DNA from 2 places in the Bradyrhizobium sp. CCBAU 11357 genome. Region 2 is predicted to be linked to the other one. Evidence: riboswitches for the same ligand, from Rfam matches in the RefSeq annotation. Region 2 holds a riboswitch; the other holds the start of a gene.
What was found. Region 2 has a riboswitch for glycine ahead of gcvT (glycine cleavage system aminomethyltransferase GcvT). Riboswitches for the same ligand answer to the same signal wherever they lie in the genome.
Positions count from the first base shown of each region.

Region 1: linked by a shared signal. The riboswitch ahead of XI05_RS10430 (D-amino acid dehydrogenase) and the one ahead of gcvT (glycine cleavage system aminomethyltransferase GcvT) in region 2 are both predicted to bind glycine.

Region 1 is NZ_LBJW01000079.1:13,880-26,051, reverse strand. It holds gene XI05_RS10440 (ParB/RepB/Spo0J family partition protein) at 1-1,874, shown strand, start outside; partial or broken gene XI05_RS10435 (M20/M25/M40 family metallo-hydrolase) at 2,064-2,216, shown strand; glycine riboswitch at 2,309-2,415, shown strand; glycine riboswitch at 2,419-2,534, shown strand; gene XI05_RS10430 (D-amino acid dehydrogenase) at 2,603-3,904, shown strand; gene XI05_RS10425 (AraC family transcriptional regulator) at 4,146-4,994, opposite strand; gene XI05_RS10420 (M20 aminoacylase family protein) at 5,062-6,249, shown strand; gene XI05_RS10415 (aminotransferase class I/II-fold pyridoxal phosphate-dependent enzyme) at 6,246-7,376, shown strand; gene XI05_RS10410 (cupin domain-containing protein) at 7,478-7,978, opposite strand; gene XI05_RS10405 (DUF3100 domain-containing protein) at 8,042-9,559, shown strand; gene XI05_RS10400 (helix-turn-helix domain-containing protein) at 9,809-10,465, shown strand; gene XI05_RS10395 (M20 aminoacylase family protein) at 10,584-11,753, shown strand; gene XI05_RS10390 (hypothetical protein) at 11,926-12,172, shown strand, end outside.
Region 2 is NZ_LBJW01000108.1:47,546-59,717, reverse strand. It holds gene XI05_RS26990 (hypothetical protein) at 1-102, opposite strand, end outside; gene XI05_RS26985 (NADP-dependent isocitrate dehydrogenase) at 89-1,303, shown strand; gene XI05_RS26980 (DUF3455 domain-containing protein) at 1,429-1,929, shown strand; gene XI05_RS26975 (cyclic nucleotide-gated ion channel) at 1,934-3,160, opposite strand; gene alaS (alanine--tRNA ligase) at 3,166-5,844, opposite strand; glycine riboswitch at 6,079-6,169, shown strand; gene gcvT (glycine cleavage system aminomethyltransferase GcvT) at 6,315-7,463, shown strand; gene gcvH (glycine cleavage system protein GcvH) at 7,474-7,842, shown strand; gene gcvP (aminomethyl-transferring glycine dehydrogenase) at 8,002-10,866, shown strand; gene XI05_RS39570 (hypothetical protein) at 11,034-11,291, opposite strand; gene recA (recombinase RecA) at 12,096-12,172, opposite strand, start outside.

The sequences.
Region 1 (12,172 bases), on a different contig from region 2:
TCGCCGCTAAGGGTATCTTGCAAAATCTGGTGGTTGAGCCCGAGTTGAACGGAGAAGGAGCGCCCACGGGGTTCTATTTCGTGACCATCGGCGAGGGCAGGCGGCTTGCCCAGCTTTTGCGAGTGAAGCGGAAGGAGATTAAGAAGACCGAACCCATCCGCTGCATCGTCGACACCGCGAACGATCCGCACGAAATCAGCCTGGACGAAAACGTCACCCCCGAAAACATGCATCCCGCCGATCAGTTCGAAGCCTTCAAGAAGCTGGCGGAAGAGCGGGGCTTCGGCGCAGAGGAAATTGCCGCCCGTTTCGGCGTGACGCCGCATGTTGTGCGTCAACGCCTGCGGATGGGCGCGGTCTCCCCGAAACTGATGCAGGTCTATCGCGATGGCGATCTGACCCTTGAACAGTTGATGGCCTTCGCCATCACCGACGATCATGCCCGGCAGGAGGGCGTCTACGAGCGGCTGTCTTATAACCGCGACGCCAGCACCATCCGCCGCATGCTCACCGAAACCCACGTTGCCGCAACCGATCGCCGCGCGCGCTTTGTCGGGATGCAGGCCTACACGGAAGCAGGCGGCTCGATCCTTCGCGACCTCTTCACCGAAGATCGCGGCGGGTATCTGGAAGACGTAGCGCTGCTCGATCTGCTGGTGACTGCAAAGCTCGGCCGTGAGGCCGATGCCGTGCGGGCAGCCGAGGGCTGGAAATGGACGGAGGCCAAGCTTGATTTCCCGCATGCGCACGGCATGCGGCGAACCTACCCGCATCAGGTTGAGCTTTCGGCGGAAGATCAGGCCGCTCTTACAACGGTGCAGACGGTATTCGACCGGTTGACGGAAGAGCATCAGGGGGCCGAAGAACTTGCTGACGACGTGGATGCGCGGTTCGGCGGGCTTGAGGCCGAAATCGAGCGGCTGGAAGCGAAGCGGCAGGCCTACGATCCTGATGACATCGCGCGTGGCGGCGCTTTCGTGATCCTCAATCACGACGGGACCATTCGGATCGAGCGCGGGTTCATCCGCCCTGCAGACGAGAAGCCCCAGGCCGAAACCGAGGAGGGGATCGACGCGCAGACACCGAACGAGGGCGGCGAGACAGATGGCCCAACGTCGCAGGGTGATGGTGGAGAAGAAGTGGTTGCCGAGGAAGAGGACGACGACCGACCGCTATCTGACGTTCTCGTTCGGGACCTCACGGCACATCGTACCTTGGGACTGCGTCTCAATTTGAGCGAACAGCCCGAAACTGCCGTCGTGGCGGTGACGCATGCGCTCGCCGCCCAAATTTTCTATCTCGGTGCGGATGCGCATGTCGTCGGCATCCAGCCGATCAAGACAGATTTGGCTGGGCACGCGGACGGCATCGAGGATACACCGACCGGCATGGCTTGGGCGGATCGCCATGCCAATTGGGCAAGGCAAATGCCCCGGGACGTCACCAGCCTTTGGACCTTCGTGGCCGAACTCGACCACGTTAGCCGCATGGCCTTGTTTGCGCATTGCACGGCATTGACCGTCAACGCGGTCAGATTGCCGTGGGAGCGGCGACCGCAGGCATTGGCAACGGCCGACCGGATGGCGGAAGCTGTGTCTCTCGACATGACCGGATACTGGCGGCCGACGGTGCGCAGCTATCTGGGTCGCATCACCAAAGCGCGCATTCTGGAGGCGGTTAGCGAAGGCGTGAGCGGCGAGGCGGCCGAACGTATGGTGGATATGAAGAAGGTCGAGATGGCGGAAGCCGCCGCACAGTTGCTGGCAGCGACCGGTTGGCTGCCCTCCCTGCTAAGAACGGCCAAGCCAGAGACTCGGTCGGCTTCGCCAAACGAGCCGCAAGGTGGTGAAGCATATTCGGAGGCGGCGGAGTGACACCAGAGGAGGGGCTGCGCGAGCGGTCCCGGCCAGTCCAAGAAAGTTTCGGCCGCACGCCGGTCAGGCGCGCGGCCGTTTCGCTTTTAGGCGAAGCAACAACCATTTCAAAAGAGGAAATCCGCTTCGTCAATGAGCCATCAAGGTGACCGGCGAGTTCACGCCCGGTGTAGAACCAAACGCCGGCGCGACGGCAACTTCACCGGCGCGATGGGCAATCCTACGCTCGACGGCCCCGGCGTTCGCGGCGCCGATGCGCATACACTCAACGAACACATCGAGGTCGAAAGCATCGCCGACCGCGGCCGCCTGATGGCAGCGCTGCTGGCGACGCTGGACTGACATCGATTTGCACTGCACAACACGATGGCATTGCCGGATCGAAATTTAGCCTTGTCCAATTTTGAGGCTTCGCTTACGGTCCGGCCGTCCAACGCGACGATGCGGGAGAGATCGAAGCAATTGCATTCGTGCAGTTGGCTTCGGCGCCGACGGAGCAACCGCCCCGGAAACTCTCAGGCAAAAGGACCGTATCGTCAGGACGATCTGGAGAGAGACGGACATGGCCGCTGATCAAGGGCCGTGACGTCCACCGAAGGGGATAGTTCGCTTGCGGGCCCAGGCCCGATGCGGATCAAGCTCTCAGGTACCGTGACAGATGGGGCGCTGAAGCAGCCGGTTTCACCGGCGGTTCGGCGACTCTAACCCACGGGAGCTTGAAGACCATTATGCCTCACATTGCGATCATTGGCGCCGGCATCACCGGCGTGACGACGGCCTATGCCCTGCTCGAACGTGGCTACCGGGTGACTGTACTCGACAGGCATCGCTACGCCGCGATGGAAACCTCGTTCGCCAATGGCGGACAGCTCTCCGCCAGCAACGCGGAAGTCTGGAACAACGCCGGGACCATCCTCAAGGGGCTGCGCTGGATGCTTCGAAGCGACGCGCCGCTCTTGATGAATCCGAAGCCGAGCTGGCACAAATATTCCTGGATCGGCGAATTCGTCGGCAACATCGGCCGCTATCGCGCCAACACCATCGAGACCACGCGGCTCGCCATCGAGGCGCGCAAGCATCTGTTCTCGATCGCCGAGCGCGAGAATATCGCCTTCGATCTCGAACGCCGCGGCATCCTGCATGTCTACCACGACAAGGCGGGTTTCGAAACGGGCCTGCGGGTCAACACGCTGCTGCAACAAGGCGGGCTCGACCGCCGGCCGGTGACGACGGACGAAATCCGCAGCCTCGAGCCTGCGCTGCAGACGGCCTGCTATGGCGGCTTCTTCACGCCATCGGATGCGACCGGCGATATCCACAAGTTCACCCGCGGGCTCGCCGACGCCTGCATCCGCCGCGGCGCGGCCTTCATCCACGAAGCCGATGTCGATGCGATCTCGCGCGGCGATGACGGCTTCCGCATCGGCTGGAGAGAAGCCGCTTCGCCCGATGCTGACATCGCGACGCGGCACGAGTTACAGGCGCATGGAATCGTGATTTGCGCCGGCGTGGCGAGCCGCCACTTCGCCGGCATGCTCAACGATCGCGTCAACGTCTATCCGGTAAAGGGCTATTCGATCACCGTGCAGCTCGATGCGCCGCAAAGCCGGGACGCTGCACCGACCGTCAGCCTGCTCGATGAAGCTGCGAAGATCGTTACTAGCCGGCTCGGCGCCGACCGCTTCCGCGTCGCGGGCACCGCCGAGTTCAACGGCTTCAACCGCGACATTCGCGCCGACCGGATCCAGCCGCTGGTCGACTGGGTGCGGCAGCATTTCCCCGGCATCGATACCTCAAAGATCGTGCCATGGGCGGGCTTGCGTCCGATGATGCCGAACATGATGCCGGTGGTGCGTGCCGGCCGGATCCCCGGCGTGTTCTACAATACGGGCCATGGTCATCTCGGCTGGACCCTGTCTGCCGCGACCGCACAGATGGTGGCAGGAGCGGTCGACGACTGGCGCGACCCCGACGCGCCTTCGATGGTCCCGTCCGGCACCGGGCGCACGGCGATCTCGGCGTCTTGCTGATCTCAAACACGCCAAGGCTCGAGATGATCGGTCTGACCCTTGATCTCGCCCGTTGCGATCGACGTGCGCGGGGTATCAGTGCTTCGCAGACAAGAAATGGTTGTGTCGCGCCGCTCCAAGTATTGCTGTCTCAAATGGAGCCGGTTGCAGGTAAGCCCGCTCCGCCTGTGCTCAATGAGTGCAGCCCGCTAAAAGACGGGATTGAAGGTCAGTTTGCACTATTTGTCATGTTGATGCGTACTCAGGCCACCGCTCTCTTAAGCATCCCGGGCGTAAATCCGTGAGCGGCGCGAAATATTCTGGAGAGATGGCTTTGATCCGCGAAGCCGGCTCCGACGGCCGCATCGGCCAGACTTGCTCCAGCCTCGATCAAGGCGTTTGCGCGCCGAAGTCGGCGATCACGAATGAAAGCGGCTGGGGTAAGGTCAGCCACCTTCTTGAAGTCGCGAATGACCTGAAAACGAGTAACACCGGCAGCCGCCGCAAGTTGTTGCAGATCAATACTGAAACACAATCTTTTTTCGACTAACTCTTGGTAGACAGCCATTCGACGCCGGGCATTTGAATGCTCGACGAATTCCGGAGGGCTTTGCGGATGCGTATGCCGCAAGATGAGATGGCGCAAGGCGACCAGCATCGCCGTCTCGGCCGCCAGTATGTCATCGCTCCGCGACAACCGATGAGCCAGTGTCATCGCATCCCTCAGTTGCGGATCGTCTATCGCCGACTGCCGAAATATGGGAGATTCGCTGCGCCCGAGCTCCACCGCGACGTGTGTTAGGAACTCTACTTGAGGATAGAAGGTGCGATAGGACCAGCCATCGGGGCATCCAGACTCCCCATCGTGCCATTCCTCGGGGTTGACCACGAGCAGTGTACCCGTTGGTGCAACGACGGTTTCTCGACCAATTTTGACGCGTTCAGCGCCTGCGGTGATTAGCGCAATGACGTAGTTTGGATGAGTATGGCGGTCATACCGGTGCTTCGTGAACTTTGCCTTCAAGAGACCCAGGTCACGGAAGCGCGGGTGGCGCCAGAACTCTTGCTCTTCTTGCAAGTCCTTGCTCATCGGCTGGTCAATCTCGTTCAAGACTCCTGCGGCACAAAGCTATCTCGTTCCTTGAGATTTGAGATGATCGCACACCAGGAGCGAGCCAATGCTGCATAATGACCCGATCGCGGTGATATCACCAGAGGTGATCGCCTGGCGGCATCAGATCCATGCCAATCCAGAACTTGGCTTCCAGGAGAATGAGACGGCGCGCTTCGTAGCTGATCAATTGCGAAGCTTTGGCCTTGAGGTGCATGAACGGATCGCCGGCACCGGCGTTGTTGGCGTGCTGAAGAACGGGAGTGGCAAGCGGGCCATTGGCCTGCGGGCCGAGCTGGACGCGCTGCCCATCGTCGAGCGAACCGGTCTCCCCTACGCCTCCAAACGTCAGGGCTTGATGCATGCCTGTGGACATGATGGTCACACGGCGATGCTACTTGGTTCCGCTAAGCTTCTGAGTGAGAATCCTAATTTTGATGGCACCGTCTACCTCGTCTTCCAACCTGCGGAAGAGAACGACGGCGGGAGCATGCGTATGATCGAGGATGGCCTCTTTGAGAGGTTCCCAGTCGAAGCCATGTATGCCGTACACAACTGGCCAGGCCAAAAATTCGGCACGATCGCCACTCGCGTCGGACCCCAGATGGCGGCAGTCGACAATTTCGGTCTGGTTTTCTTAGGGTTCGGCGCCCATGCGGCCATGCCGCATTTGGGCGATGATCCGATTCTTGCGGCCGGGGCATTTATCAACGCGGTGCAACGCATTGTCAGCCGTTCGGTCGACCCGCAAATGCCCCTCGTTGTCAGCCTTACCCAAGTCCACGGCGGGAATGTCGGCAACATCATTCCCAACGAGATGAGGCTTCAAGGGACATGCCGCTTCTTCGACCCGACCCTTTCGGCGCATTGCGAGAAGGTGTTGGATCAGATTGCTCTGGGCATCGCCGCTTCGTACAGCGTCCATGGAAAGCTCGACTATAGGAGGGGCTATCCTCCCGTGGTGAACACGGCAGAGGCCGTAGCGCTAGCGACAGCGACCGCCGCTTGGGTCGTGGGTCAAGAAAATACCTTGATTGATTTCAGCCCCAGCCTCGGCTGCGAGGATTTCGCTTTCATGATTAGGGCGGTCGGCGGCTCCTATGCGTGGATCGGCTCGGGCGAGGTTGGCCCCGGCGAAGGGCTTCATGGCGATCGATACGTCTTCAATGACGGCATCGTGCCGATCGTATTGCGGTACTGGACTGAACTTGTTGCTCGGGCGCTGCCTCGTACCCTGGATGAGGCCCTTTCATGATGATCGATGCAGCAGGTAGAAAGATCATCAGCGAACGTCGCGGCGGTAGGATCATCGTCAATGGCGCCGACACGGTAATGCTCGGTTCCAATGACTATCTCGGTCTTTCCCTTGATGAGCGAGTCCTCGCTGCGACGAGCGAGGCGATTAAGCTTTATGGGACCGGGACTGGAATCTATCCCGCTTTTGCGACGACGGTCCTTCATGAGGAGTTGCGCCAAACTCTCGCGTCTTTCCTCCAAGTGGAAGATGTTCTCCTATTTTCGTCAGGCGGCTGCGCCAACGCCGGCGTCCTGACCACGCTCGCCGAAGCGGGCGACGTCATTATCTCCGACCGATTGAACCACGCTAGTATTATCGATGGGTGCCGACTCAGCCGCGCCGACGTGCTTCCCTACAAGAATCGAGACATTAACGACCTCGAGGTCGTGTTGCGGAAGACTACCAAGGCGCACCGCCGGCTTATCGTCACGGATGGCGTTTTCAGTATGGAAGGAGGCGCCGCTCCGCTGCAAGAGATCTATGCGCTCGCGTTGCGGTACGATGCTCAACTGATGGTCGACGAGGCACATGCGCTAGGTGTTGTCGGGCCGAATGGCCGGGGGACGGCGCCCTTCCGTGGCCTACCCAACGGTTCTGTGGGGCTCGTATTGACCGGTTCATTCTCAAAGGCGCTGGGCGGCGCCAGCGGAGGCTTCGTCGCCGGCTCGAACGATGTCGTTTCTCGGCTCAGGGCTCATAGCCGAAGCTTTATCTTCACCATGGGCATGACGACAGCAAATGCTGCAGCAGCACTCGCCGCACTCAAAATCTGCCAATCTGATCCCGCGCTCCTAGATCGCCTGTCGGCCAACCTCGCTTATCTGCGGGCCAGCTTCCGCTCTCATGACCTGCCGTTTCTGGACAGCGACAGCGCAATCACCGCTTTAATGATCGGGGGCGAGGATCGAGCTCGGCGGATTTCCTCTACACTTAGTGGCAAAGGCGTCTATGCGCCGGCGATGATATATCCCGTAGTCGCGGAAGGTCGAGCTCGCCTTCGAATTCAGGTGAGCGCCGCCCATGCTGTAGCAGATCTTGATCACGCCGCCCTTCTGATTGCCGACCTGCTGAACGATTCAGCCTAACGTCTTGTTTAGTTCATTCAGCACGGCGAAGTGCAAATGTCACACAGACTCGACAAGTCGACGACAGAAGTGTCGATGCATGCTCTATGGCTGTCAATTGGCTACGAGCCCACCCTCGGCGGATAGCGAAGGCCGTAGGAAGTTGCGGCTTCCTTCATGCTGGTCACGTCCTGAACGGAACGGAGAGCAGCCTCGCGGGAAGCCAATACATCGTTGGAATCAGCGATTCCAACCTCCGCGATGAAACGTTCCAGTCCGGCAGGCGCATAGATCACCAAGACTTCGGCACTTTCAGCGCCTACCGGATCAAAGCTATAGGCAAGCCCAGGCTCGACATGCAGAAAATCGCCGCAGCGCAATTGTTTCTTCTGTCCCGCTATCGTGAACTTCAACTCGCCACGGAGGATATAGAAGGCCTCCGCCTCAGCGCCATGAACATGCTCGGAGGCACCCGCTCCCTTTTCAATGAGGGAATGAGACAATGTGTAGCGGCCGTTGGTTTCGGCCTCACCCGCGATTATTGATTGCCGCTGGCCACCGATCCAAAACGTCCGACGTTGATGCGAGTTAACGAGAGTAAACGGCGGCGTGTGATCGCTCATTGTTGAAAATCCTAGTGTTCCTTGCAGCCTCCAGGAGGCTTGCAGCGTTATTACCGAGCCGTCTTGGATGATTGGGACCAGCACGGCAAATCGCCATCTGCAACGATGTGCCGGACGTCAAAAAAGGCCCGTTCGATCCAAGACGGTGCGATCCACCTCTCTAGTTATTTCCCGACTGTGGTGATTGGCTTGGAGGCAATCAATCACGAACTACAGGAGGGAGTGATGGAGATGAAGCTCGCGGCTTTGCCGCGTGTTGCGCAATCGCTGGATCTGGTCAAGCTCTTAGTGTTTGCAGCAATTTGCGTCGCGATGGCTGAATTGGTGGGGCCGGTGACGATTCCGCTCGGCGGCGCGTACCGGATTACATTGTTGCCGTTCCTGTGGGCGATGCTGATCGGAGTGGTCTGGGGCATCGCATCGCCGCGACTTCCGGGTGCCCTGAGATTAGATATGAATTTGCAGCGGCTTGCGAGCCTCGGGCTTCAGCTTGCTCTATTGCTATTCATTGCGAAGCTCGGTTTGTTAGTCGGTGGCTCATTGCCGAGAATCCTTGATGCAGGATGGGCGCTGATGTTCCAGGAGTTTGGCCATTTCTTCGGTACGGCAATGGTCGGGCTGCCGATCGCGCTGCTGCTTGGTATCAAACGCGAAGCGATTGGTGCAACGTTTTCGGTCGGGCGCGAGCCGAGCTTAGCGATTATCGGCGAACGTTACGGGATGGACAGCCCCGAGGGCCGCGGAGTGCTGGCCGAGTATATCACAGGCACTGTATTTGGAACGATCTTCATCTCTCTATTTGCCTCGCTCGTAACTAGCTTAGGCATCTTTCACCCTCGCGCTCTGGCAATGGGCGCCGGTATGGGGTCGGGTAGCTTGATGGCAGCAGCAGCAAGCGCAATCTCGGCTCAGCAGACTCCCGAAATAGCCAAGGAAGTGGCTGCCTTCGCGGCAGCCAGCAATCTAATCACGACCACGATCGGGACCTATTTCACGCTCTTCCTTTCCCTTCCTTTCACGGTTTGGGCCTATGCGGTCTTGGAGCCGATCTTCCGGCGCGGCGCTTGCAAGCCAGTAGTGGAAACCTATTCGGATGGGCTCTCGGACGCTGTCGGTCGTTTGCAGGACGAACAAAAGCTTTCGAATGCTCAAATAGTGCTGGTTTGGGTCGGAGTTGGCTTGATCGCCCTTGCAGCGAACTACCTCGCTTTCAGGACATTGCCCGACTATTCCACCGTGGCAGGTCTTGCGGTTATTCTCAGCTGTGTCGCAGTCGGATACGTAATGTACAGGGCCGCGGGGGGAGTGTTCCCTGCCGTACTCTCGGTGTCTCTCCTAGCAATGGTATTGACGTTTCCGACGACGCCTTACGCCGCCGACGTCGCCGCTGTCACCAATCGCATCAATTTTCTGGCACTGGCGACACCCGTTATCGCGCTCGCCGGCCTGTCGATTTCAAAGGATCTTCCAGCATTCCGCAAGCTCGGCTGGCGTATCGTGGTCGTCTCGCTGGCGGCGAACGCTGGCACGTTTGTTGGCGGCGCCTTCGTGGCGCAGATCTTCATGGGAGGCCACCCCTAAAAAGGGTGCCTCACGCTAACATTGTCCCTCGTTGCAAGCGGCGGGAAGGCGCGACAACCAACGAGGTACTTTCGTGTTCGACGATGATTGACGCTGTCTTGGATGAATGGGACCAACTTGTTGGTACCGTTCCGGAGCGAGCATCGAGGCTGCGTGGTTAGTCTCTTGGAGTCTTGTGGCGGTATGCTAAAACTCTTGACTGGGGAGTTTCTACGACAATCGATTTGGATCCAAATTCGGAGCACGACCGTGGTAGCGCCCAAGTCCGCATCAGAGCCGCGAACGACGCTGTCCGTACTGCCGTTGAAAGTTGGTCGCACTGAATTTATCAAAGGAGGTCAGCATTGCTGGCGCTTTCGCCCGCATTTCCATGCCGGCGACGAGATCGTGCATCTCCTAGCAGGACGAGCGCGGCTGTATCTGCGAGACAAATTCTATGAAGTGTCAGCTGGCGACAGCGTTGTGGTTCCGGCCGGATTTGTTCATCGATTTGCGCCAGTCGATGAGGAAGGCTGGTCGTTCATATCGGAATTTGCAGTGCGATCACCTTCTCCAAGGTTAGGCTATCTCCCAGACGACCGCTCCTCACTTGCAGCACAAGCTGCGTCGATTCTCGCGCGTCGAAGAACGCTCCAATCCGATCTAGATGAGATTGCGGCCGCTTGCTCCATCTCGCCACGCTATTTGTCGCGGCGGTTCCGCAAGGAGGTCGGTACGAGCGTCCACAATTTTCATTCTCTCTTGGCAATCCATCGTGCCAAAACGCTGCTGCGCGGCCAAGCGTCGCTAGTAGAAGCCGCATTAGACGCCGGATTTTACGATCAAGCGCACCTGACACGCGAATTCGTCCGCACATTTGGTATGACTCCTGGCACCTTTCGGTCTGCTTGGCGCGCTGCAGCTTAGCGTAGGTCTCATCCATCCAAGACTTATTTGTCTTCTGCCTCCACCCTCGTGCGATGGTTGTTGAGCTTGTCTCAATTCTCGCTCGCTGTGTGACAGGACAGACGGACAAAAGAAAGTCATGAATTTTCACGTATCAGAAGAGACGGTTCAACGTATGCGCGAATGGCGACATGCGCTTCATCAGATACCGGAGATTGCTTATCGCGAGACGAAGACAGCAGACTTTGTTGCTGCATGCCTTAGTAAGTTTGGCTTGCGGGTCGAGCGAGGCCTCGCGGGCACCGGCGTCGTTGGAGTGTTGGAAGGTAGCATCCAATCCGATCAAGCGATCGGCCTTCGTGCTGAGCTCGACGCGTTGCCCATTACGGAGACCTCGAACATCAAGTATGCATCGAAGCACCAAGGCATGATGCACGCCTGCGGCCACGATGGCCATATGGCAATGCTGCTAGGCGCGGCAGAACATCTGGCGCAGAACCGTGAATTCGCGGGAAAGGTCGTGTTTGTGTTTCAGCCAGCAGAGGAGAACGAGGGCGGCGGTCGCCGAATGGTCGAAGAAGGACTTTTCGAACGATTCCCTGTCCAAGCAATCTATGCACTACACAATTGGCCCGGTTTGGATCAGGGACGCATTGCAGTGCAGCCAGGACCGATGATGGCTCGCTTCGATACATTCGACTTTTTGGTGAGGGGGCAAGGGGGGCATGCGGCGCTCCCCCACTATTTGAGAGATCCAGCCGTAGTTACGGGGAAACTCATTTCGGCTATTCAGACTGTGGTTGCGCGAAATATCGATCCCTTCGAGCAGGGAGTCGCGTCCATTACGTTTGTTAAGGGTGGCGAGGTTCACAATGTTGTCCCGGACGAGATCAAGATCGGTGGGACCGTTCGAACTTTCAAGGATGAAGTTCAAGATCGTATCGAAAGTCGATTGCAGGCAATCGCGTCGGGTCTCGGCCAAGCGTTCGATGTAAGTATCGCTTTGAACTATATGCGCCGGATGCCGAGTACTGTGAACTCACACCGCGAGGCCTTGGTTGCGCAACGAGCGGCACGCAATGTACTCGGGTCTGACGCGGTGGACACGGATTTTCGGCCGTCGATGGGTGCGGAAGATTTCTCCGTTATGCTGCAACATCGGCCGGGGGCCTACGCCTGGATCGGTGCAGGCCCTTTGCTGACAGGCTCTGGCCTCCATCAGTCGGCTTTCGACTTCAATGACCAAATCCTCGGCATCGGCGCAGCATATTACGTGGCAGTAATCAAGGAAGAACTAGCTGCACATTGAACACCACATCCATTGGGGCGTGTACTCGTAAAAGACGCGGATGTCTAAATTCGCCCAATATGGAAGCCTCAGAACTCATAAAGAACAGGCCGGAAAAGTGCGCCACATCGACGTTTAGAGCGTTCCTCCGGCCGATCCGCATCCTTCTCGCAGCCCACCAGAGGAGTGAGCTATGTTGTGGAAGTGGACGCCGAGTTGGTACAACTGGGCCATCGAGCACCGTACCATCCAAGCGGGGCTTCAGCTCGTTATGGGAAAACGCGTGTTCGCTGCTGTCTTTAAGGCTGTCGGCCGCCACGTGCCCATGGGGTCACAAGCCGACGTCGTGCTCGATGGCAAGGCCACAAACGCGGTCCGGCAAACGTCCAAGGCATTGCATCGCTCCTGTTTCGAATTAGGAGCAGGTCTGGGCGACGGAA
Region 2 (12,172 bases):
TTTCGCCCGCCGCGCGGCGGTGCTAAGAGGCGGCGGATATTCACGTTGGCGCGCCAAAAGCGCCGTTCCCAAGAGGGCTTCCCCGATCATGGCAAAAATCAAGGTATCCAATCCCGTCGTCGAGCTCGATGGCGACGAGATGACCCGGATCATCTGGCAGTACATCAAGGACAAGCTGATCAACCCGTTCCTGGATGTCGAGCTGCTCTATTTCGACCTGGGCATGGAATACCGCGACCACACCAACGATCAGGTGACCATCGACGCCGCCGAGGCGATCAAGAAGGTCGGCGTCGGCGTCAAGTGCGCCACCATCACCCCCGATGAAGCCCGGGTGAAGGAGTTCAACCTCAAGCAGATGTGGAAGTCGCCGAACGGCACCATCCGCAACATCCTCGGCGGCGTGATCTTCCGCGAGCCGATCATCTGCAAGAACGTGCCGCGCCTGGTTCCCGGCTGGAGCAAGCCGATCATCATCGGCCGCCACGCCTATGGCGATCAGTACCGCGCCACCGACATCAAGTTCCCCGGCAAGGGCACCCTCTCGATGAAGTTCGTCGGCGAGGACGGCACCGTGATCGAGAAGGAAGTGTTCAAGGCGCCCGGCGCCGGCGTCGCGATGGAGATGTACAATCTCGACGATTCCATCATCGACTTCGCCCGCGCCTCCTTCAATTACGGCCTGCTCCGTAATTACCCGGTGTACCTGTCGACCAAGAACACGATCCTCAAGGTCTATGACGGGCGCTTCAAGGACATCTTCCAGGACATCTTCGACCGCGAGTTCAAGAAGGAGTTCGACGCCAAGGGCCTGACCTACGAGCACCGCCTGATCGACGACATGGTCGCCTCGGCGCTGAAATGGTCCGGTGGCTATGTCTGGGCCTGCAAGAACTACGACGGCGACGTGCAGTCCGACACGGTCGCGCAGGGCTACGGCTCGCTCGGCCTGATGACCTCGGTGCTGCTCACCCCCGACGGCAAGACCGTGGAAGCGGAAGCGGCCCACGGCACCGTGACCCGCCACTACCGCGAGCACCAGAAGGGCAAGGAGACCTCGACCAACTCGATCGCGTCGATCTTCGCCTGGACGCGCGGCCTCGCCCACCGTGCCAAGCTCGACAACAATGCCGAGCTCGCCAAGTTCGCGGCCACGCTGGAGAAGGTCTGCGTCGACACGGTCGAAGAAGGCTACATGACCAAGGATCTCGCGCTGCTGGTCGGCGCCGACCAGCGCTGGCTCTCGACCACCGGCTTCCTCGACAAGGTCGCCGAGAACCTGACCAAGGCGCTGGCGGCGTAAGCTACCTGCCCCACCCGTCATTGCGAGCGCAGCGAAGCAATCCAGGATCCCTCCGCAGGGACAGTCTGGATTGCTTCGTCGCAAGAGCTCCTCGCAATGACGAGACCGTTGATCGAGGACCGTGCATGCCATCATTCAAGAGCGTTGCATTCGCGGTCTTCGCGCTGGCGAGTGCCCCTGCGCTGGCCGCCGAGCCGCTACCCAACGCGATCGCCGCGCCGGGCGAAACCGTCGTGCTCAGCGCCCACGCCGAGGGCGCGCAGGTCTATGAGTGCAAGTCAGCCCCCGACGGCAAGCTCGCCTGGGCCTTCCGCGAGCCCGTCGCGACGCTGCTGTCTGAAGGCAAGACCGTTGGCCGCCACTATGCCGGCCCGAACTGGGAGCTCGCCGACGGTAGCGCCGTGGTCGGCAAGGCCGTCGGCAACGCACCGGGCGCAACGCCTGCCGATATCCCGTGGCTCAAGCTGGAAGTCGCCGCCCGCCGCGGCAGCGGCACGCTGACGCCGGTCACCACGGTCCAGCGCATCAACACCCATGGCGGCAAGCTCGACGGCGCTTGCGACAAGGCCGGCGAATTCAAAACCGCGCCCTACGCGGCCGATTACGTCTTCCTGAAGAAGGGCTGACCGCTCAGCGGTCGGTGCCTTCCTTCTCCGCCTGCGCAAGCTCCGCGAGCGCGAGATCGCCGGTATCGGCGAGCCGCGCCTTGGCGGTTTCATGGACATGGGCAGCCAGCGTCGGCATGCGCGCGATCAGGGCATGGAAGTCCTGCGCGTCGAGCACGAGCAGGCGCGTCTTGCGCGTTGCCGTCACCGTGCCGCTGCGCTTCGTCTTGTGCAGAAGCGCGATCTCGCCGAAGAAGGTGCCGTCGGCGAGGCGCACATGCTGGTTCGGCAGCGCGATCTCGACCTCGCCGGCCGTGATGAAATACATCGACGAGGCGACATCGCCCCGCCGCACCAAAATCTCGCCCTGCTCGATGGTGCGCGCCCGCAGCAGACGCATGATGTCGGCGATCTCCGCGGCGGAGAGGTGCGAGAACAGCGGCACCCGCGCCAGCATGCCCCAGGTGACGACGAAATCGCGCCGCTTCACCTCTTCGGCGAACGCCGAGGAGATGATCGCGACCGGCAGCGCGATCATGGCAAAGCCTGAGATGATGGCGAAGGTCGAGACGAACTTGCCGAGCGGCGTCACCGGCACGACGTCGCCATAGCCGACGGTGCCGAGCGTCACGATCGCCCACCACATCGCCTGCGGGATGGTGCCGAGCTTGTCGGGCTGCGCGTCGCGCTCGATGGCGTAGAGCAGCGAAGCGAAGGTCAGGACCGCGCCGATCAGGATGACGATGCAGCCGATCAGCGCGCGCCGCTCGGCATGCACGGCCGCGAGCAGCGAGCGCATCGCCGGCGAATAGCGGATCAGCTTGAAGAACGGCAGCACGCCGAGGGCTGCCAGCGTCGCGTGCCGGCCGGTCGCGAGCACGATTGCGGCGGGCAGGAACGCCATGAGATCGATGATGCCGAGCGCCGAGAAGACGTAGCCCAGCCGGTCGGACAGCGCCGAGCCCTTGCGCGGCGTATGCCCCGCCACGGTCCACAGCCGCGCCGCATATTCCAGCGCGAACACGATCACCGAAAGGATGGTGATGCCCGCGAACAGCGCGCCGAACCGCGCGTCGAGCTCCGGCACCGAGGCGAGGATCATCGCGGCGACGTTGAGAACGATGACGCCGATGATGACCTGGATGAAGCGCGACCCGACCGAATAGGCCAAGGGGTCGTGCTCCAGCAATTCGTAGAGGCGATCCCGTAAGTTCGGATCGGAAAGCCCACGTCCTCGCGGAACGGGGGACATGATCTTTAAGCGCCTGCCATCGCTTTTTCGATCGCCGCCAGCGCCTCGGTCGCCCTCGCACCATCGGGGCCGCCGGCCTGGGCCATGTCGGGCCGGCCGCCGCCGCCCTTGCCGCCGAGCGCCTCGGAGGCGATGCGCACGAGATTCACGGCGTTGAAGCGCGCGGTGAGGTCCTGCGTGACGCCGACCACGATTCCCGCCTTGCCGTCCTCGGTGACGCCGACGATGGCGACGACGCCCGAGCCGATCTGCTTCTTGCCGTCGTCGGCGAGGCTCTTGAGATCCTTCATCTCGATGCCTTCCACCGCACGCGCCATCAGCTTGACGCCGCCGGCCTCGCGCACACCCGACGCTGCGCCGTTGCCGGCGGAGGCACCGCCGCCCATCGCCAGCTTCTTGCGGGCATCGGAGAGCTCGCGCTCGAGCTTCTTGCGCTCCTCCATCAGAGCGGCGATGCGCGCCGGCACGTCGTCGAGCGAGGTGCGCAGCTCGTTCGCCGCGGTCTTTGCCAGCGCCATGGTGTCGTTGGCATGTTTTCGCGCGTAGTTGCCCGTTAACGCCTCGATACGGCGCACACCGGAGGCGACCGCGCTCTCGCTCGTGACCGTGATCAGGCCGATATCGCCGGTGCGCTTGACATGGGTGCCGCCGCAGAGCTCGACCGACCAGCCGAGCGCGTTGGCGCCGCGCTCGCGCGCGGTCCTGCCCATCGAGACGACGCGGACCTCGTCGCCATACTTCTCGCCGAACAGCGCACGCGCGCCGGCCTCGCGGGCCTCGTCGACGCCCATCACGCGCGTGGTGACCTCGTCGTTCTCCAGCACCACGTCGTTGGCGATATCCTCGACCCGGGCGAGCTCCTCGGCCGTGATCGGCTTCGGATGCACGAAGTCGAAGCGCAGCCGGTCCGGCGCGACCATCGAGCCGCGCTGGGCGATGTGATCGCCGAGCACTTGGCGCAACGCCTCGTGGATGATGTGGGTCGCGGAGTGATGGGCGCGGATGGTCGAGCGCCTGGAATGATCGACCTCGAGCTGCAGCGCCGTGCCGAGCTTCACTTCGCCACTCTCGACCGTGCCGATATGGACGAAGAGATCGCCGAGCTTCTTCTGCGTATCGGTGACGCGGACCTTGATGCCGCCCTCGCCCGAGAGCACGCCGGTGTCGCCGACCTGGCCGCCCGACTCCGCATAGAACGGCGTCTGGTTCAGCAGAAGCGCGCCGGTCTCGCCGGCCTTGAGGCTCGCAACCTCGGCGCCGTCCTTGACCAGCGCCGAGACCACGCCTTCGGCGCTCTCTGTCTCGTAGCCCAGGAATTCGGTGGCCCCGAGCTTCTCGCGCAGCGGGAACCAGATCGCTTCGGACGCCGCCTCACCCGAGCCCTTCCAGGACTCGCGCGCCTTGGCCTTCTGGCGCTCCATCGCGTCGGTGAACGCCGCCTGGTCGACGCCGATGCCGCGCGACTTCAGCGCGTCCTGCGTCAGGTCGAGCGGGAAGCCGTAGGTGTCGTACAGCGTGAAGGCAACGTCGCCGTCGAACATGTCGCCCTTCTTCAAGGACGCGCTCTTCTCGTCGAGGATGGCCAAGCCGCGCGAAAGAGTCTTGCGGAAGCGGGTCTCTTCCAGCCGCAGCGTTTCCTCGATCAGCTTTTCCGCGCGCATCAATTCCGGATAGGCCTGGCCCATCTCGCGCACCAGCGCCCAGACCAGCCGATGCATCAACGGCTCCTTGGCGCCCAGGAGCTGCGCATGGCGCATCGCGCGGCGCATGATCCGGCGCAGCACATAGCCGCGGCCCTCGTTCGAGGGCAGCACGCCGTCGGAGACCAGGAACGCCGAGGAGCGCAAATGGTCGGCGATGACACGGAACGAGGCCGCATTCTGCTCGGTCGGGCCGCTGCCGAGCGCGGACGCGGTGGCCTCGATCAGGTTGCGGAACAGGTCGGTCTCGAACACGCTGTCCACGCCCTGCATGATGCAGGCCATGCGCTCCAGGCCCATGCCGGTGTCGATCGAGGGACGCGGCAGACCGACGCGCTCCTCCTTCGTCACCTGCTCGTATTGCATGAACACGAGATTCCAGAATTCGAGGAAGCGGTCGCCGTCCTCTTCCGGCGAGCCGGGAGGACCGCCCCAGATGTGCTCGCCGCGGTCGATGAAGATCTCCGAGCACGGGCCGCACGGGCCGGTGTCGCCCATCGCCCAGAAATTGTCCGAGGTCGGAATGCGGATGATGCGGTCCTCGGAGAAGCCGGCGATCTTCTTCCACAAGCCCGCCGCCTCGTCGTCGGTGTGATAGACGGTGACGAGCAGCTTGTCCTTCTTCAGCCCGAACTCCTTGGTGATCAGCTTCCAGGCGAGCTCGATCGCGCGCTCCTTGAAGTAATCGCCGAACGAGAAATTGCCGAGCATCTCGAAGAAGGTGAGATGGCGCGCGGTGTAGCCGACATTGTCGAGGTCGTTGTGCTTGCCGCCGGCGCGCACGCATTTCTGCGACGTGGTGGCGCGCTGGTAGGGCCGCTTCTCGACGCCGGTGAAGACGTTCTTGAACTGCACCATGCCGGCATTGGTGAACATCAACGTCGGGTCGTTGCGCGGCACGAGTGGCGAGGACGGCACGATCTCGTGGCCGTTCTCGGCAAAGTAGTTCAGAAAGGTCGACCTGATCTCGTTGACGCCGCTCATGTTCATCCAATCGGGTATGCTGGGGCCCGCTTCTCGCCGTCCAAACCGGACCGTTAAGGCTGATATCTGCGGGCCAAAGCGCTTTTAGACAAGGCCAGCTTCGCTGTCCAGAAACTGTGCAGGGAGATCAGAGGGTTGCCGCAGGCGCTCAATCCCCTTGCAATCCCGTTGGATAGGACGTGCGGACGCGTTGACAGGCTTGGCTCCCCTGTGGTCTCTACCCATCTGTATCGTACGGCCACGTCGGGAGAGACCGGCTTCTTTTAGCCGGCGCCGAAGGAGCAACCGCCCCGGAAACTCTCAGGCAAAAGGACCGCGTGGCTTTGACAGCATCTGGAAAGAGGCGCCGACGGGTGTAGACCCGGACAGCGTCCGCCGACGGGATAATACTCTCAGGCACAGCGACAGATGGGGCTTCGACTGGTTGCTTCCGGGGAATCGTCCCCGGGGAACCGCCGAGGGCCCCTGTGATGCTTGCGTCGGACGACAAGAACTCTCTGAAACGTACCCCCCTTTACGATCTTCATGTGTCCCTGGGCGGCAAGATGGTGCCGTTTGCGGGCTATGACATGCCCGTGCAGTACCCCGCGGGCGTGCTGAAGGAGCACCTCCATACCCGCACCAAAGCCGGCCTGTTCGACGTCTCCCACATGGGCCAGCTCGCGCTTCGGCCGAAATACGGCAAGGTGGAAGACGCTGCCCGCGCGCTGGAGCGGCTGGTGCCGCAGGATATCGTGGCGATCGCCGCAGGGCGGCAGCGCTACGCCCAGTTCACCAACGAAGACGGCGGCATTCTCGACGACCTCATGGTCGCCAATTTCGGCGATCACCTGTTCCTGGTCGTCAACGCCGCCTGCAAGGCCGAGGACGAGGCGCATCTGCGCGCCAATTTGTCCGACGACTGCATCATCGATTCGCTGGAAGGCCGCGCGCTGATCGCGCTGCAGGGCCCGAAGGCCGAAGCGGCGCTGGCGAAATTCTGTGCAGAGGCGCCGGCCATGAAGTTCATGGACGCGGGCCCGCATGAGGTCGCCGGCATCCAGTGTTTCGTCTCGCGCTCCGGCTACACCGGCGAGGACGGTTTCGAGATCTCGGTTCCATCAGGCGATGCCGAACGCCTCGCAAAGATGCTGCTGGCAAATCCCGACGTGCTCCCGATTGGGCTCGGGGCCCGCGACAGCCTGCGGCTGGAAGCCGGGCTCTGCCTGTACGGCCACGACATCGACACCACCACCACGCCGGTCGAGGCCGCGCTGGAATGGTCGGTGCAGAAAAGCCGCCGCACGGGTGGCGCCCGCGCCGGCGGTTTCCCCGGCGCGGAGAAGATCCTCGCCCATTTCGATGGCGGCGCATCCCGCCGCCGCGTCGGCCTGCGCGCCGAGGGCCGCGCGCCGGTGCGCGAGGGCGCGCTTCTTTTTGCCGAGGCTGCGGGCGGCGAGCCGATCGGACAAGTCACGTCGGGCGGTTTCGGCCCGAACCTGAGCGCGCCGGTCGCGATGGGCTACGTGCCGGTGAGCCACGCCGCGCTCGGCACAAAGCTCTTCGCCGAGGTGCGCGGCCAGCGCTTGGCCGTGCAGGTCGCCGCCATGCCCTTCGTGAAAAACACCTACAAACGCTGAGGACGAGACAATGACCACGACGCTGTACACTTCCGACCATGAATGGCTCGCCATCGACGGCGACACCGCCACGGTCGGCATCACCGACTACGCCCAGCAGCAACTCGGCGACGTCGTGTTCGTCGAATTGCCCAAGGTCGGCCGCGCGCTGAAGAAGGCCGAAGCCGCCGCCGTCGTGGAGTCGGTGAAGGCCGCCTCCGACGTCTACGCCCCTGTTACGGGCGAAGTGCTCGAGACCAACGAGGCGCTCGCCGCCGAGCCGGCGCTGATCAATTCGGATGCGCAGGGCGCCGCCTGGTTCTTCAAGATCAAGATCGCCGACAAAAGCGAGCTCGGCGGCCTCATGGATGAAGCCGCCTACAAGGCACATACGGCGTGAAGATATGAGCCGACCCGTCTCAACATACTCACTGTCATCGTCCGCGAAGGCGGGCCATCCAGTACGCCGCGGCCTCTCGGCTCGAGCACGACTGCCTGCGTTTACTGGATGCCCCGCCTTCGCGGGGCATGACAGCGAAATCTAAAGCGAGGACCCATGATGACCGCGCACCGCAAATCCAACGGCGACACCGCCAGTTTCGTTCGCCGCCATATCGGCCCGTCCGCGCGCGACGTCACCGCGATGCTGGAGGCCGTCGCCGCCAAGAGCGTCGAGGCGCTGATGGCGGAGACGCTGCCGGCCTCGATCCGCCAGGCCGCCCCGCTCGATCTCGGCAAGCCGCTCAGCGAAACCGAGGCGATCGCGCATATGGCCGAGCTCGCAGGCCAGAACCAGGTCTTCACCTCGCTGATCGGCCAGGGCTATTCCGGCACCATCCTGCCCGCGGTGATCCAGCGCAACATCCTGGAGAACCCGGCCTGGTACACGGCCTATACGCCCTACCAGCCCGAGATCAGCCAGGGCCGGCTGGAAGCGCTGTTCAACTTCCAGACCATGATCTGCGACCTCACCGGGCTCGACGTCGCCAACGCCTCGCTGCTCGATGAAGCCACCGCGGCGGCGGAAGCCATGGCGCTCGCCGAGCGCCACTCGCAGGTCAAGGCCAAGGCCTTCTTCGTCGACAAGGACGTGCATCCGCAGACGCTGGCGGTGATGCGCACCCGCGCCGAGCCGCTCGGGTGGTCTCTGGTCGTCGGCGATCCCCTCACCGATCTCGACAAATCGGACGTGCTCGGCGCGCTGCTGCAATATCCTGGAAGCTCCGGCGCGTTGCGCGACCTCCGGCCCGCGATCGCCGCGCTGAAAGCCAAGGGCGCACTCGCGATCGTTTCCGCCGACCTCTTGGCGCTGACCTTGCTCGCCTCTCCCGGCGAGTTAGGGGCCGACATCGCCATCGGCTCGGCGCAGCGCTTTGGCGTGCCGATGGGCTATGGCGGACCGCACGCAGCCTATATGGCGGTGCGCGATGTGCTGAAGCGCTCGCTGCCCGGCCGCATCGTCGGCCTGTCCGTGGATTCGCGCGGGGCGCCGGCCTATCGGCTCGCGCTGCAGACCCGCGAGCAGCACATCCGCCGCGAGAAGGCGACCTCCAACATCTGCACCGCGCAGGTGCTGCTCGCCGTGATTGCGTCGATGTATGCGGTCTATCATGGCCCCGAGGGCCTGGCGCAGATGGCGCGCAACGTGCATCGCCGCGCCGCCGTGCTCGCAACCGGCTTGCGCAAGCTCGGCTTTGCGCCTGACAGCGAAAACTTCTTCGACACGCTCAGCGTCGATGCCGGCGGCAAGCGCGAGGAGATCGTCGCGCACGCGCTCGCCGAGAAGATCAATCTCGGCGTCGGTGATACCGCGCTTCGCATCGCACTCGACGAGACCACGACGCCCGCGACGGTCGAAGCGGTCTGGCGCGCCTTCGGCGGCAAGCTTGCCTATGCCGAGATCGACGCCGAGACGCGCGAGGCGCTGCCGGACGAATTGAAGCGCGCCACGGCCTTCCTGACCCATCCGGTCTTCCATGCGCATCGCTCGGAGACCGAGATGCTGCGCTACATGCGCAAGCTCAGTGATCGCGACCTCGCACTCGACCGCGCCATGATCCCGCTCGGGTCGTGCACCATGAAGCTGAATGCGACCACCGAGATGATGCCGCTGACCTGGCCGGAATTCGGCTCGCTGCATCCGTTCGTCCCGCGCGAGCAGGCCGCCGGCTACCACGCGCTGTTCGCACGGCTGGAAAAATGGCTGTGCGACATCACCGGCTACGACGCCATCTCGCTGCAGCCGAACTCCGGCGCGCAAGGCGAATATGCCGGGCTTTTGGCGATCCGCGGCTATCATGCCGCGCGTGGCGAGGCGCATCGCAAGATCTGCCTGATCCCCTCCTCCGCCCACGGCACCAATCCGGCGTCGGCCGCGATGGTCGGCATGGACGTGGTGGTGGTGTCTTGCGAGAAGAACGGCGACGTCGACGTCAATGATCTTCGCGCCAAGGCCGAGAAGCACTCCAACGACCTCGCCGCGGTCATGATCACCTATCCCTCGACCCACGGCGTGTTCGAGGAGCACATCCGCGAGATCTGCGACATCGTGCATGGCCATGGCGGCCAGGTGTATCTGGACGGCGCCAACCTCAATGCGCAGGTCGGCCTGAGCAGGCCCGGCGATTACGGCGCCGACGTCAGCCATCTCAACCTGCACAAGACCTTCTGCATCCCGCATGGCGGCGGCGGCCCCGGCATGGGCCCGATCGGCGTCAAGGCGCATCTCGCGCCCTTCCTCCCCGGCCATCCCGCCACCAAGGCCGATGCTCCGGTCGGTCCGGTCTCGGCCGCGCCGTTCGGCTCGGCCTCGATCCTGACCATCTCCTACATCTACATCCTGATGATGGGCGGTGAGGGCCTGAAGCGCGCCACCGAGATCGCGATCCTCAACGCCAATTACATCGCAGCACGCCTCGATCCGCATTTCCCGGTGCTCTACAAGAACGAGAAGGGCCGCGTCGCGCATGAGTGCATCGTCGATCCCCGTCCGCTGAAGACGACCAGCGGCGTCACCGTCGACGACATCGCAAAGCGCCTGATCGATTACGGCTTCCACGCCCCGACCATGAGCTTCCCGGTGCCGGGCACGCTGATGATCGAGCCGACCGAGTCGGAATCCAAGGCCGAGCTCGATCGTTTCTGCGATGCCATGATCGCGATCCGGAAGGAGATCGCCGAGGTCGAGGCCGGCCGCTTTGAGATCGCAGCCTCGCCCTTGCGCCACGCCCCGCACACCGTGCACGACATCGCCGATGACGATTGGAAGCGCGCCTACACCCGCAGCGAAGGCTGCTTCCCCGACGGCGTCTCGCGCACCGACAAGTATTGGTGCCCCGTGGGCCGCGTCGACAACGTCTATGGCGACCGCAATCTGGTGTGCTCCTGCCCGCCGGTCAGCGATTACGCAGAAGCCGCGGAGTAGGATTTGTAAGGTGGGTTAGCGGGCGGTCGCGCGAAGCGCAGGCCGCCCGCGTAACCCACCACTTCAGCTTTCGCGGAGATAAACAGCGGTGGATTACGCCTTCGGCTAATCCATCCTACGAACCCCACCTAAGGCGCAACCAACAAGCGGCGCTTGCCATCCCAGCGTCACAGCCGCTCATTGGTGAGAAGCGTGCCGCCCCACCAGCGTCGAATCGGATTGTGGCGACGGAAATCTTCGCGGTCTTCCAGAACCGCTTTGCCAAATTCGGTCAGCGACAACCGGCTCCGACGATAGGCGGCGTTGCGACCTCGCGCATCGTGTCGGGCGAGCTTCGCGAGTTTCGGATCGAGACCTGCGACCGCCGGCATCGGGCCCGACGCAAGCCCTTCGAGCAACGGACCCAGCTCCCACTGGTCGAACACGCGCGTTTCGAGCAGCCCGCCCGGCTGAAACAGTTCTTTTGTACCGGTTGTGCCCCCTTGCAATCAGCTCGATAAGCCGCGCCTCCGTCGCGCCCAATCCGGTGATTGGTGACGGCAGTTCAGCTAGCAACGCTTCCAGAGCCGGCTTCAGGAAAGGTAGCCTGGGTAAATCCCTTGTCAGCAACCCGAAGCAAAGTTCAGGCGTCGGCGCCCGATACGCCTCCCAGGCCATGTTGGCTATCTCGAAGTCGCACTCTGCGATCTCCGATTCCCGCACCGTACGATCGCGAAGTTGCTGGCCGTCCGCATCGCGCAGATCGAAACTGACCCGTCGCAGTCTCAGACAATCGGTGATCGATGGATGGGACCGCAAATAGTCCAGGATCCAGATCAATTGCAATTGACTGTTAGGCTCAGGGTCGAACCAAAGCTCGATGAGCTCGACGCCATAGGTCTCGCAAAACCGAACCAGGCCAGTCTCCTTGTGCGCGAGACCGGTCTGAGGCAACCGGCCAACAAGATCGGACCACCGCACCTCCGGATCGCCCCTGTAATAGCCTCCCGTAAGATAGTCCTCGAGATGGTGCGACGTAGGCAACGGCCCCCAAACGAACCGAAAGATCAACGGGACGACCATGTCGGCGCGATCGGCGTGGGCAAGACCGACGCCGGACGAACTCGTCAGAATCACACGCTTCATCTCGACGCGCCCTTCGCCACGCAAAACGAAACGGGCACCGAAGACGTCGGCAACTCAACGTCCTCAGTGCCCGCTCCTCGCGAAAACTTGTCGCTGGTCGAGGTTTACTCGTCCGCCGGCTCCTCGCCGTCGGCGTCGCGCTCGGGCGTGCCGGCCAAAATCTGCTCGGCGATCAGACCGG